Regions from separate parts of the Paenibacillus sp. y28 genome, predicted to be linked through region 4. Evidence: predicted binding sites of a transcription regulator. Region 4 holds the regulator's gene; each other region holds the start of a gene.
The links. The regulator Rex, encoded in region 4, represses fermentation and respiration genes when NADH is low (regulators of the CRP and FNR family bind a similar motif). The targets are predictions, from matches to a motif close to TTGTGAAATATTTCACAA.
Positions count from the first base shown of each region.

Region 1 (3,629 bases), on a different contig from region 4:
CCGCAACGAACCGCCCGGACATTCTGGACCCGGCGCTTCTGCGTCCAGGCCGCTTTGACCGTCAAATTACGGTGGACCGCCCGGATGTCAAAGGCCGTGAGGCTGTATTGAAGGTACATGCCCGCAACAAGCCGTTGTCCAAGGACGTGAAGCTGGATGTAATCGCCCGGTATACGACAGGCTTTACAGGCGCAGATTTGGAAAATCTGTTGAACGAATCGGCCCTGATTGCCGCCCGCCGCAACCGGAAGGATATTTCGATGGCGGAAATCGAGGAAGGCTTTGATCGCGTTATCGTCGGTACGCAGAAAAAAGGCCGTGTCATCAGTGAGCGCGAGAAGAAAATGATCGCTTATCACGAAGCAGGACATACGATTATCGGATACCATGTGGAAGATGCCGATATGGTGCACAAAGTGACGATTATCCCGCGCGGCCGTGCCGGCGGATATGTCATGATGCTGCCGAAGGAAGGCGAAGACCGCATGATGGCGACCAAGAACGAGCTTCTTGACAAAATCACCGGCTTGCTAGGCGGTCGTGTCGCTGAGGAGCTGTTCATTGGTGAGTATGGCACCGGCGCTTACAGTGACTTCCAGAAGGCAACCGGAATTGCCCGCCGCATGGTGATGGAGTACGGGATGAGTAAGCTTGGCCCGATGCAGTTCGGCTCCACCCAAGGGCAAGTGTTCCTTGGCCGCGACATCGGTCATGAGCAAAACTACAGCGATGCCATCGCATATGAGATTGATCAGGAAATGCAGCGCATCATTACTGAATGCTATGAGCGTGCGAAAGAAACGCTTCAGAAGTATCAGGAACAGGTGCATCTCATTGCGAAGACGCTGCTGGAGAAGGAAACGCTCGAGAAGGAAGAAATTTCACAGCTTATCGAGAGCGGCCATTTGCAAGTGTCTGACCTGAATTTTGATAAGCCGCTTTCGGAAGGCGAGCCGACAATCAACATTCAGCCGCAAGCACAAGAAAATGACGCGAACAAGCTCGATTTTGACCGTGATAAAAAAAGCGAAAATGATCCAAAAGATGAATCGTAGTCTCCAATCCGGCATTCCACACGAATGCCGGATTTTTTATATCAGAATAAGCGGATAAGCACATTGACACCACTGACAGCATCGTGTAAATTAGTTGTAAACTGCAATAGTACGCAGGGGAGCGTCGGGTCATACTAAATGATGTACGGACGCGAAACTTAGTGAAGAAGTTCACGTACTTCCCCAAGGAGGAATGCGAAGTGGAAGCTTTAGCGCTTGAGCGCAAGGCGGAGCAGAATCGCGAGTTGAAAGAGCGTATCGCCCAGCTGAAGAAAGAAAGAAACGCCATTATTCTTGCCCATTATTATCAGCGGGATGAAATACAGGAGGTTGCCGATTTCCGTGGGGACTCGTTTTTGCTCGCTCAGAAGGCCGCGGAAACCGATGCCGAGGTTATTGTGTTTTGCGGTGTTCATTTTATGGGGGAAAGCGCTAAAATTTTGGCGCCGAACAAGACAGTTATCATTCCTGATGAACGGGCCGGCTGTCCAATGGCCGACATGGTCAATGTGGAAGGGCTGCGCGCCTTGAAACGGAAGCACCCAAACGCCAAGGTTGTCACCTACATTAACTCATCGGCCGAGATTAAAGCGGAGACGGATATTTGCTGTACGTCCGCGAATGCGGTGAAGGTTATCGAATCCGTGGATTCGGATGAAATCATTTGGGTGCCGGACAAAAATCTGGGTCATTATGTCCAGGAGAAAACCGGCAAGAAGCTGATTATTTGGGAAGGCTACTGCAACACCCACGATATGCTGACCGTTAAGGATGTCGAGGAAATGAAGGCCAAGCATCCGAACGCACAGTTTGTCGTTCATCCGGAATGCCGGCCTGAAGTTGTAGCGCTTGGAGATTTCGTAGGTAGCACGACTGCCATTATCAAATATTGCAAGGAATCCGATTGCCAGGAATTTATCGTTGGCACAGAGGACGGAACCGGGTTTCAGCTGCGTAAGGACAGCCCGGACAAGACGTTCCATTTCGCCAGCAAATTCCTTGTTTGCCCGAACATGAAGGTGAACAATTTGAAAAAAGTAGTGCGGTGCCTGGAGACGATGCAGCCGCAAATCTACGTTCCGCCACATATTGCGGATCAAGCCCGATTATCCTTAGAGCGCATGCTGCAGGTTAAGTAGCATGCGCTACTCTCTTGTTTGAGGCAGGTGGCTTCTTCGTGGTACCTCGTTACTTAGTGGATTTTGATCTGGACCAGCTGGTACAAGTGGATACAGATGTGGTGGTGATTGGCGCCGGAATCGCAGGATTGTTTACAGCTATCAAGGCGAGCCAAACGCAAAACGTCATTCTGATTACCAAAAAATCCGTCATGGATAGCAATACCCGGTATGCCCAAGGGGGAATCGCCGCCGTCATTTCCGACGAGGATTCACCGGAATTTCATTTACAGGATACCTTGATGGCCGGGGCCGGCTTGTGCTCTACCGATGCCGTCGAGGTATTAGTGCATGAAGGGCCTCATGGAGTAAATGACCTGATAAAGCTTGGCACGCAGTTTGATGTGGAGAACGGCGAATTCGCGTTGACAAAGGAAGGGGCACACAGCCAGCGGCGTATTCTTCATGCCAATGGAGATGCGACAGGCTTCGAAATCGTTCGGGCATTATCCGAGCAAGCGGTTCAAAATCCACGAATCGATGTATGGGATGACCACTTTGTTATCGATGTGGTGAGCGAGGATGGAGAATGTGTAGGGGTTCTCGTCCAGAAGCCGGCGGGGCAGCGGATATTCGTACGGGCGAGCGCCACGGTGCTTTGCAGCGGCGGCGCAGGTCAATTATACCGGTATACCACGAATCCGGAAGTAGCCACGGCGGACGGGATTGCGATTGCTTACCGGGCCGGAGCCTTGGTGCGCGATGTCGAATTTGTTCAGTTTCACCCAACTGCATTATGCTATCCGGGGGCGCCCCGCTTTTTAATCTCGGAGGCCCTGCGCGGTGAAGGCGCTGTCTTGCGAAACATTGCAGGGGAGCGCTTCATGGATCGCTATGACCCGCTTATGGAACTCGCTCCGCGGGATATTGTTGCCAGGGCTATTGTAAGCGAGATGGAAGCTACCAAATCGACTTTTGTTTATATTGATATTACACACGAGCCTGCGGAAGTCATTCAGCATCGGTTCCCGACCATATATGAAACCTGCATGAAATATGGATTGGATTTAACAACGGATTGGATACCGGTTGCCCCGGCCTGCCATTATATGATGGGCGGGGTCAAGACCGACTTGAATGGACAAACTTCTGTTAAACGCTTGTATGCCTGCGGCGAAGTTTCGTCTACAGGCGTACATGGGGCGAATCGTCTGGCAAGCAACTCCTTGTCGGAAGCGATTGTATTTGGACGTCGTATCATTGAAAGTATTAACCAGCTGCCCCCGCTGACTCATCGTCCGGTTATTGCTGTCAAGCAGGAACGGGTAGAGACGTTAACGCAGCCGATTGTAGAGAAACGGCTTAAGCTTCAAAAAATCATGCTCCGTTATGCCGGCTTGGTCCGTTCTGCAGAAGGGCTGCAAAAGGGCCATGAAGAGTTGAAACGGCAGCATAC
Region 1 is NZ_JBBBNV010000027.1:13,950-17,578, reverse strand. Features, by position in the region: gene ftsH (ATP-dependent zinc metalloprotease FtsH) at 1-1,055, shown strand, start outside; gene nadA (quinolinate synthase NadA) at 1,256-2,194, shown strand; gene nadB (L-aspartate oxidase) at 2,233-3,629, shown strand, end outside.
Region 1: nadA (quinolinate synthase NadA) is a predicted target of Rex. The motif match lies at 1,215-1,232, and genes of this name have one in related genera.

Region 2 (3,629 bases), on a different contig from region 4:
TCCCGACTTCAGCGGTGCCAGGGCAACGGCAACGTCGTCGGATTCATGAATAAGCGTATATTGCTTCGGGATAGTCATCCAGCCGCACGTCCTTTCGAAATTATTCCCGAATCGTCTGCTTCATTGCTTCCGTTATACCTTCCGCCAGCATAAGTGCCAGCGCGTCTGCAATCCGTTCGGACAAGCCCTCGGTCGCATCCAGATCGACTCCCCAGAACGGCTCATGAGCCAGGACTTGCTTCGCAACGCGGCGCAATGCGGCAGGACTGTTGTCGCAGTCCGACCAAATTTCCCGAAACCGTTCCAGATGCGGCGCATCATCCTGAATTTTATAGCTGCCGCCGTTTCGTTCTCCGTAATGAACTCCATTCTCAAACCGGGCTTCACGATAAAATAAAATGAGTGCCGCCAGCGAGAAGCAGAGGATCGGCGGGAGATTGCCGGTCCGCTGCTTGTATTCCAGCAGGGAGGGCAGAACCCGTGTTTTGAATTTCGAGACCGAGTTTAACGCAATGCTGAGCAGATGATGATGAATGAACGGATTGGCAAAGCGTTCAATAACCGCATTCGCATAGGACTCCAGCTCGTCTCTCGGCAGATCCAGCGTCGGGATAATTTCCTCGAATAGCCCTTTATTCATAAAGGCCGAGATGCATTTATCATCCATGCATTCCTTGACGGTGTCTTTGCCTGCCAGGTAAGCTGCAAGCACTGTCATCGTATGCGCGCCGTTCAGTATCCGCACTTTGCGGGTCCGGTAAGGGGTCATGTTATCGGTCCAGATGACATTCAGTCCGGCCTGGGTCAACGGGAATTCCTCGGCAAGCCGGGTGTCGCCTTCAATGACCCAGAGATGGAACGGCTCCGCGGTATTAAACAAATGGTCGACATACCCGAAACGGGCGGTCAGCTGCTTCATCTCCTCTTTGGGGTAGCCGGTCACAATACGATCGACGAGCGTGTTCAGGAAATGGTTATGATCCAGCCATGCAATGAAATCCTCGCCAAGCCCCCACTGGTTGGCATAGCGGACAATGATTTGCTTCAGCTGTTCCCCGTTGCGTTCGATGAGCTCGCAGGGAAGAATAATGAATGCTTTGGCAGGGTCTCCCTGAAAAGCCTTGAAGCGTTTATGGAGAAATACGGTCAGCTTGCCCGGAAACGAAGCAGGAGGCGCATCATAGTATTGATTTTTGGGATCATAGGCAATGCCCGATTCCGTGGTATTGGATACAATAATGCGCAGGTCCGGGTTTAATGCGCAGTGAAGAAACGCTTTATAATCGTGATATGGATTGATGGCACGGCGGATGGAAGTAATCAAATCGGCTTCATCCACCATTTTGCCCTGCAGCATCCCCCGCAGCAGCAGGGTGTACATTCCGCTCTGCGCATTGATTTGATCGGACAGGCCCTCGGCAATCGGCTGAATAACTACAGCCTGGCCGTCATACAGGCCCTGCTGATTCATGCGGTGAATCATCCAATCCACAAACCCCCGCAAGAAATTCCCTTCTCCGAACTGTAATACCCGTTCCGGATGCTTGGCGCCCGGCTTTTGTTTCATGATCATCATGTGCATCCTCCGTTTCTATGCTGATTAGACATACAGGAACTTCCAAGAACCTTTGACAATTCCTATTGTTGCATGATTCATTGCCAGCGCATGTGAGATTAGTCACAAAGCTGAAGGAATATGAGACGATGAAGAAAACAGCTTTTGTCATGTGATTAATTTCACATACTTACAGGTTTTATCGCGATATACTGTGGGTATCAACAACAACGTTTGAATTTTACTCATTCACGGAGGGATAAATCATGAGACAGCCTGCCACTTATCACCCCTTGTATACGCCTGTTGTGTATCCATTGTACCAGCTGAATGAATGGGTTCAGCGGCTTGAGGAGGAGCATATGCTTCTGAAGGAGCGCCTCGAGGAGCTTCATGTCCGGGCTCAGGCCGTCGGCCTTGACGAGAAGGTCGTGAACTGGGCGGGAGCGCTGCGCGACTTGAAGCAAAGGGCCGCGGCCTTCCGGACGGATTTGGATCAGCACCTGAAATGGGAGGAGGCGCAGCTGTTTCCTCTGATCTCGTGGTATTTTGATGAGGAGCTGGCCCAGTTTACATTAATGAAGCAAGAGCATGAGCTGGCTGAGCAGTTTTTCGACGCTTACTTTGAGCCGGTGGAACGGATTACGAGGCCCGTCAGCCGTCCCGAGGCCCAGGAGCTTGCTTCGTATCTGCTGCAAATGACCGCCGTGATGAGACAGCATTTTGCCCAGGAGGAAGAAATTATCGCGGCGCTGGCCGACCGTTCGAACGGCTTCGGATTTTAACGGGGGGAGAGGTGCTTCTATGGGGTTCGCAAAACCGGACCAAATTGCACTCCATACGGTTCAGGCCGGGTGCCGCAAGGCTTGGCTGCCGCTCCGTACGCAGCTCCTTCTCGGCTTCGCCGCAGGGGTGTATATCTCGCTTGGCTTTCTTCTGGCTATTCGTGTCAGCGCGGGCATGCCGCCTTCCTGGGAGGGCTTCCGGTTCTTCATCGGGGCCGCCGTTTTCCCTATCGGGCTCATTCTTTGTCTGGTGGCGGGCGGGGAGCTGCTTACGGGGAATATGATGGCGGTGCCGTTTGCCGGCTTCGCCGGACAAGTGAGCGGCCGGCAGTGGGCGGCGAATTGGACGGCGATTACTTTAAGCAATTTTGCCGGAGCCATCCTCGTCGCTTATGTATTCGGCCATCTCGGCGGCATGACAGAGCACGGGCCTTATTTGGCCCAGACGCTTGCCCTGACGCATGCCAAGCTGGAGGAGCCGTTCCTGCAGGCCTTCATTTCGGGCATCGGCTGCAATCTTCTCGTCTCCTTGGCGGTGTGGATGAGCTATGGGGCCAAGGACGGCGCCGGTCAGCTGCTTGCCATTTGGTTTCCGACGATGGCGTTTGTAGCCCTCGGCTTCCAGCACATTGTGGCGAATATGTTCCTGATTCCCGCCGCGATCTTTGCCGGGCATGCCACTTGGGGGCAGTATGCCGCCAACTTTGTTCCCGTATTCCTGGGCAACGGCGCCGGCGGCGTGCTGTTTGTAGCGGGCTTGTACCATCTGGCGTATATGCGGCCCAAGCCGGGTGCGGCCGGTACCGAGGCGGAAGCGGGCGCCGCAGATGTGGTCGACCGACCGCCGTCATGCAGCGAAACACCGCGCGCTGGGAGATGCGCGCGGTGCGGAAAGGCGGTAACGCCGGTATACCCGGTCCGCTCCCGGGAGGCCGTCCTTCCGCCCGATTCCTATATCAACTAAATAGAGTGCGAAGACGAAACGTCCCGATTGCGGCAAAGGCAGCAAGCCGCCGGACTGGCTTTGACCAGCTTCCGGCGGCTTGGGGAGGGCAAACGGGCAGTGCGGCGGGGCCGGGCGGATCATCAACAATGAAAAAAGACTAGCTCCTGAAGAACAGGCTAACAGACTGCTCATCCGGCGGGTGATGCATGTCACTGCTAACCGTCAGCTCCTATGTTGTAATGAATCTATACTTTTTGTGAAGATTCAGTGAAGGAGAGGATGAACATGCTTTCAGGAGTGATTTTGGCCGGGGGACCCAACCGGGGAATGAACGGGGAACATA
Region 2 is NZ_JBBBNV010000003.1:62,838-66,466, reverse strand. Features, by position in the region: gene WBG83_RS04870 (UxaA family hydrolase) at 1-78, opposite strand, end outside; gene WBG83_RS04865 (tagaturonate reductase) at 101-1,576, opposite strand; gene WBG83_RS04860 (hemerythrin domain-containing protein) at 1,822-2,340, shown strand; gene WBG83_RS04855 (formate/nitrite transporter family protein) at 2,360-3,304, shown strand; gene mobA (molybdenum cofactor guanylyltransferase) at 3,572-3,629, shown strand, end outside.
Region 2: WBG83_RS04860 (hemerythrin domain-containing protein) is a predicted target of Rex. The motif match lies at 1,726-1,743, and genes of this name have one in related genera.

Region 3 (3,629 bases), 390 kb from region 4:
GCAGCTGTAATAAGCCATACCTCGTTGGCATCCCAGAACGGTCCGATCGTATTGATTAGCACCCGCTTTTGTATATCGCCGCTTGGCAAAATACGTGTGGCCATACCAACGCCAAAATCGAACCCCTCCAGGAAAAAAAATCCGCTAAAGAGCACTGCGATTAGCACAAACCAAAGCTCATTTAAGGACATTTTGTCCACCTCCCTGTTGATCAAACGGATCCTGCAGCCGCTCCTCATGGTGTGCTGAGGCCAAAGGATCTTTTCGGGCTGTACGAACGAACAAATAAATCATGACACAAAGCAAAATGAAATACACCGCACTAAACGAGATCAAGGAAAACAACACCTGCCCTGCGGATACACTTGGAGAAACCGAATCTTCAATACGCAGCAGTCCGAACACGGTCCATGGCTGTCGTCCGACCTCCGTCATAATCCAGCCGGACGTACTGCCGATGAAGGGCAAGGAGATTGCTGCCAGCATGAGCCGCATATACAGCTTATTTGCCGCTTCCAGCTTTTTTCGAAGTGCGAGATATACACCGTAGAGGCTGAGCAGAATCATGACACTTCCGCTGGCGACCATGATACGGAAGCTCCAAAAGGTTGTCCGCACCGGCGGAATGTAGCTGCCTTCGCCATAGGTTTGCTCATATTCGGCCTGCAGCTCCTTCATCCCCGGCACCGATCCGGAGAATTGGCTGTACGACAGGAAGCTGAGCAAATACGGAACCTTGATCTCGAAGCCGTTCACTTGCTCGTCCGGATGTATAGAGGCGTAGATCGTCCATGGCGCAGGATCCTCACTTCGTTCCCACAGCCCCTCACTGGCCGCCATCTTCATTGGCTGGGTCTCGACTAAATACTGCGCTTGACCGTGCCCAAACTGGGCGATGCCTGCGGAGGAGATCAGGGCCACAATGATCGCTATTTTGAACGATGGAACAAAAAAAGGGACTGCCTGCTTCTTCAGCAGCTTCCATGCGCTGATCCCGGCAACCAGGAACGCCCCCGTAGCAAAGGCGGCAAAGATGGTGTGCGGGAATTCCCACAGCAGCTGGCCATTCGTAAGCAGTGCCAGCACATCAGTCATCTCAGCACGGCCGTTGTGAATCGCATAGCCGACAGGACGCTGCATAAACGAATTGGCAGCCAGAATCCAGAGCGCGGATAACATCGTCCCGATTGAGACCAGCCACATGCAAGCCAGATGCACTCCCTTGGACAAGCGATCCCATCCGAACACCCAGAGACCGATAAACGTCGATTCTAGAAAAAAAGCGAGCAGCGCCTCTATGGCCAGCGGCGTGCCGAACACATCACCGACAAACCGGGAGAAGCTGGACCAGTTCATGCCGAATTGAAATTCCTGCAAAATCCCGGTAACAACACCTACGGCGAAGTTAATAAGCAGGAACTGGCCCCAAAACTGTGCCATCTGCTTATACAGCTCGTTTTTCTTCACCACATACATTGTTTCCATCACCGCAATCAACAGAGACAGCCCAATGGAAATCGGAACAAAAATAAAATGAAAAATGGTTGTTGAAGCAAACTGAAGACGCGCCAAATCTACGACATCCATATCGATCCCTTCCTTCTGAACAATTTGGACTTATCAGGAAAGCCAAGCGGCGGTGAATGTGAATAAATTGTGAAATTAATCACATGTATTTGTGAAAAAAATCACATTCCTTCTGATTATATGCCGCTTTTCCCCCGGATTCCTGTCAAACGACGACAAAGGCACTGGCCTCTGAATTGCCGCCTTGCTGTTATTATACAAAACAAATCCGCAAATCCTATGGCCCTAAAGGGTCGGTATCGTGACTGAATCGTGACGCCCCCATGACAATGATGTGACCGGAGTCAATTGACAGAGCGGACTCCTGCGTCTGACGCAGAGTCCGCTCTGTATTTTCCGTTATGCCATGTTTCTTGTTCCGTTTAAGACTTTATCGTCCGCGGTGTTTCCTGAATATACGGCTGCAAGTATAGCTCGCGGACTTCGTGGCGAATCCAGCTCATCAGCGACAGCACGATAAGCAGGAGCGTCACCGACCGGACGAACAACGCCCGGCTATCCTGCCGCACCAGCCGGATTAACATCACGCACAGCACAATCGCGAGCACAATGGCCACACACAAAAGCCCGGTATGAAACAGCGATCCGCCCATGAACGCCTGTCGGATCCGACTGTCCATGGAAAGCAGCAGCAGCGGCCCGGCTACCAGCTGCATGACGGTAAATAAGGCAGCCAGTTTTTTCCCGTACTGCTTCGCTTCTGCTGTGACTGGGCTAGGCTCCCGGCGTTCTGCCCGATTCCCCCACCAATAAATGAACATCCCAAGCATGGTGAAGCTAGCCGCCATGAAATGCAGATAGCGCTGCCAGATGGTCGGATAAGCGAACAGGGAGCCGAAAAATCCCCGGTCAGGCTCCCACAAATCCGGCTGCAGCATCGATGCTACGTTAGTAATAAACAACAGCGGCACAAACAGGAGGATGAGCGATCCAAGAATTCCGAAGCTTACATGCAAGCCTTTGCGATGTTTCCATCGCTGCCATGTGAACTTGTACACGTAGAGTGACAAAAAGGCGATAATCAGCAGCGGAATGAGCGCCATCCACATTTTACCGATCAGAATGGTCGAAGGATAAAAAAACTGTGTATAAATCGTACTGATGATAAGCAGCGGTGCTATACCAAGCACGACCGCAATGCTTTTGACAATCGATACCTGTGTTGCCAGACGAAAGGCCAGCGAATCCAGTACAGCGTTGTTCTTACGGATGCCCTGTATTTCGTTAAACACAGCAGAAACTGATCCGGCCACCAAAATATTAACGAAAATAATATGCAGGATAAAGCCCACTACGATGAGGACTTCAAAAAAAGGCAGACTCCCCGGAATCGCCAGACCCAGATCGTTTGGAACCGGGGATTCCGCTCTAAGCCACAGATTCATTGAGCCCCGCTCCTTTCATTTACGATTTGATGAATATAGGCAGCCAGAGCCTTCACTTCTTCTTCCGTTCCGACAAACGGCGGCATCACATTGCGGACATTGTGCATCTGCGGGATGAAGGACGCAATCCCCTCCTCCGTCCAGCCCTCCACTCGTTTCGCCATCGCCCGGCTGCGGCGCGGACCGTCAATCGTGTGACAGGCGATGCACTGCATGCGAAACAGCTCTTCTCCCGCCTGAAGCTTGTTCTCCTCAGTGACCTGCTTCACAGATGAAAATTTCGCTTGCGGCAGCGCGCCCTTTTCGTTCAGGAGCGGTACGTCGCTTTTGACGACTCCGTTGGCGTACATATAGTTGTAAATGACGTAGGGCTTGCGGATGTTCTCACGGATAATCTCGAACTCCGTAATGAGCAGCAGGGAGAATAGCATGGTAAACACCGTTAAAAAGGCGTGTCGCCGGACGCTCCCATCCAATAGCATCATGCCGAGTACTAAGATAAGCAGCAGCCCCAGCACGTTTACTCCAATGAATACACTGTCGCTCATGCCGGTGGCCCACTTCACAAGCGTCTGCGCTTGATCCGGCAGGGTGCGCAAATACCACCAGCCGAAGATCAGCATGCACGGTACTGAAGCGATTAGCCATTTGCCGTAT
Region 3 is NZ_JBBBNV010000001.1:109,944-113,572, reverse strand. Features, by position in the region: gene cydB (cytochrome d ubiquinol oxidase subunit II) at 1-191, opposite strand, end outside; gene WBG83_RS00445 (cytochrome ubiquinol oxidase subunit I) at 178-1,587, opposite strand; gene WBG83_RS00440 (cytochrome c class I) at 1,950-2,972, opposite strand; gene WBG83_RS00435 (c-type cytochrome) at 2,969-3,629, opposite strand, start outside.
Region 3: WBG83_RS00445 (cytochrome ubiquinol oxidase subunit I) is a predicted target of Rex. The motif match lies at 1,677-1,694, and genes of this name have one in related genera.

Region 4 (3,629 bases):
TGTCCAGCGGATGAAAAAAGAGCTGCTTCCTGAAAAATGGGACGATCTGCTTATTATGGAAGATAATATATATATGGATTTAAATACGCTCCTGAAGCAGCTGGACCGTCTGACCGGCGAATGGAAGGAAAATCAGGAGGAGCTGTCGCTGCAAAGCCTTGTTACGGATGTTTCCGGCGTATGTAAAGATTTGCAGCGGACCCGGGATAACCTGCGGTTTTTCATGAAAATGAATGACAATAATTACGTCTACTGGCTGGAAGCAAGCCCGTTTCTGAAAAGCCGCTCGATTCATCTCAACTGTGCGCCTGTGGATGTCAGCAAGCTTCTGGGTGAATATATATTCGAGCCAAAAGACAGCGTCATCATGACATCGGCGACGCTGTCGGTCGATAAATCGTTCGCTTACAGCTGCGAGCAGCTTGGCCTCGATGCCGCTCACGCCTCAGGAAAGCTGAAAACCGTCCAGCTGCTGTCTCCGTTTAATTACCGGGAGCAGGCGTTGGTTATCGTTCCGCGTGATTTTCCGAGTGTGCGGGGCACTGTGGCGGATCAGCATTTCCTGAATGCGCTGGTAGGCTCTTTAAAGGACATTGCAGTTGAGATGCAGGGCCGGATGCTGGTGCTGTTCACCTCGAACCGGATGCTGAAGCAGGTGCACGCCCCGCTGAAGGAGCAGCTGAGCGAGCACAATATTAGCGTGCTGGGGCAGGGGGTGGATTCCGGAAACCGGACCAAGCTGACCAAGCTGTTCCAGAATCAGCCGCGTGCCGTGCTGCTCGGAACCAGCAGCTTCTGGGAAGGAGTCGACATTCCCGGGGAAGCGCTTAGTGTGCTTGCTATCGTGAGACTGCCTTTTCAGCCGCCGACACACCCACTGGTTGAAGCCAAGTGCGAACGAATAAAACAATCCGGCGGGAATCCCTTTATGCGGTATTCGGTCCCGCAAGCGGTTATCCGCTTCAAGCAGGGCTTTGGCCGTCTGGTCCGGAAGGAAAAGGACAAAGGGATTGTCATCCTCTACGATACCCGGGTTATCGAGTCATCATACGGCAAATATTTCTTGTATTCACTGCCTAAGCCCAAGATTGAGCATATGCCGACCGGTCAGCTTGTTGGGCGTATCAAAGAATGGATGGGGGAAACCGTCTGATGAAAACGCCGAAAATTTCCGAAGCCGTCGTAAGGCGGCTGCCGGTATATCTCCGGTTTTTGAATGAATTGCAAAAAAATGATATCCATACCGTGTCATCGCAGGATTTAGGCCAGCGCCTTGATTTGAATCCGGCTCAAATCCGTAAGGATTTGGCGTATTTCGGGGAGTTCGGCAAAAAAGGAATCGGCTATGACGTATCGTATCTGATTGAAAAAATAAGCCAGATCCTGAAGCTTGACCGCACTGTCCATGTCGCTTTGGTCGGAGCGGGCAATCTGGGCCGGGCGCTGTGCAATTACAACGTCTATTCTCAAGACCGGATGCAGATCGTGGCCGTTTTTGACGCGGTTCCGGAGAAAATCGGTGAAATGATTAGCCATTTGAGGGTTCAGCCGATGCAGGAGCTGCAGGAAACCATCAAGCGCCAAGAGGTTCGAATCGGCATCATTACGGTTCCTGCGGTGGAAGCGCAAAATGTGGCTAATCAATTTGTGGAGGCCGGTGTAGAGGCGATTTTGAATTTCGCGCCGGCGGTCATTAAGGTGCCGGAGCATGTTCGGGTTCAGTACACAGACCTGACAACAGAGCTGCAAAGCTTGGCTTATTACCTGGATTGAGTATGCCAGACATAAAAAAAGACCAGCTGCCGTAGGCTTGCCGATCATGGGTGTGATGCATATTAGGAGTAACGGAGCACGACGCTTTCGAGAATGTTCGCTACGTCCTCGCAGGCGTCCGTCGTTTCCTCCAGGCGCTCATACAATTCCTTCAGCTTGAAGTCCTCATAGGGATCGCGCGGAGTGGTGAAAATTTCGCGGATGCCTTCACGCATCAAAGCATCAGCGTCATTCTCCAGGCTGTTGATAATGACGGTATGCTCTTGAAGCTGGATGTACTTCTTCTTCGAAAGCAGCTTGAAGGCTTCCAGCATATGCTCGCAGGATTTGACGATGACTTCGGAGAAATCACGCATGTATTGATTTGTAAAATCGATGTTCAGGTAGTCGAAGCGAGCAATGGTCGCTTCAATGCCGTCCATGACGTCATCCACCTTGGCGGCGAGCTCCATAATGTCCTCCCGGTCCAGCGGCGTAATGAATACTTTATTCAAGCCCTTCATAATCGCGTGCGTAATGGAGTCGCCTTTGTGTTCCAGCTCCTTCAGCGCTGCATAGTAGGTGGCAGGCGGCTTGTCGCCCATCATTGCGCTTCGGAACATCTGCGACGCTTTAAGCGCGTTTTCTGCGGATTGAATGAGCAGATTGAAAAAATCGATGTCTCCTTTTTTGTTAAACAGCATCGTTAAGAAACCCCTTTCGTACCAGTCCGGCTGTTAGCTTACATAAGCAACCAAGGATAAAAATAGCATATCCGCGATTAGCTTGGCAATCAAAAATTTACAAAATCTTAACCTAGTTTGCCCTGAAAAGAGTTGTTTATTGTGAAGCTGTGCTGATTTTCGTATACTATATTGAAGAAAGCGAGGGTAAATGTGGTGACGACTTTATTGACAAAAACACTAATTGAGAACGCGCTGGTGCTGACTATGGATGAGCAGAACCCATTTTTGCGCGGCGTTATCGTTTTAGACGGGAACCGGATTGACTTTGTCGGGGAGCAGGCTCCCGAGCCGAGAGAAGCGTACAAGGAAATTATTTCAGGGAAGGGCAAGCTGTGGATGCCCGGCCTTGTCAATACGCACGGACATGCAGCGATGTCGCTGCTGCGGGGCTATGGGGATGATTTGGCGCTGAAGGTTTGGCTCGAAGAGAAAATGTGGCCGAACGAAGCGAAGTTTACAGGCGAGGATGTCAAATGGGGCACGCAGCTCTCGATTCTGGAAATGGTGAAGGGCGGAACGACGAGCTTCGTGGATATGTATGATCATATGGATCAGGTCGCCCAGGCTGTTGAATCAAGCGGCTTGCGCGCCTGCCTGACACGCGGTGTGATTGGCAATTGGTGCCCGGAGGAGGTTGCCCAGAACAAGCTTAAGGAAGCTGCGGAATTCGCCCGGAATTGGCATGGCGGGGCAGGCGGCCGTATTACGGCAATGATGTCTCCGCATGCGCCTTACACATGCTCTCCCGGCTATGTGGAGCAAATCGTGCAGGTGGCGCACGATCTGAATTTGCCGCTGCATACACACATGTCCGAAACACTCCAGGAGGTGCTGGCAAATGAGCAGGAATACGGGTTGCGTCCGGTTGCCCATCTGGAGAAGCATGGCTTGTTCTCGCGTCCGGCGCTTGTTGCTCACGCAGTGCATTTGACGGATGAAGAAATCGCCATTTTGAAAAAATACGACGTTCGCGTCTCGCACAATCCGGGCAGCAACTTAAAGCTTGCCAGCGGTGTGGCCCGGGTGCCGGATCTGTTGAAGGCCGGAGTGAAGGTATCGCTTGGCACGGATGGCCCTGCCAGCAATAACAACCTGGATATGTTTGAGGAGATGCGTCTGGCGGCGCTGATC
Region 4 is NZ_JBBBNV010000001.1:503,834-507,462, reverse strand. Features, by position in the region: gene dinG (ATP-dependent DNA helicase DinG) at 1-1,153, shown strand, start outside; gene WBG83_RS02215 (redox-sensing transcriptional repressor Rex) at 1,153-1,773, shown strand; gene WBG83_RS02210 (DUF47 domain-containing protein) at 1,836-2,456, opposite strand; gene WBG83_RS02205 (amidohydrolase) at 2,703-3,629, shown strand, end outside.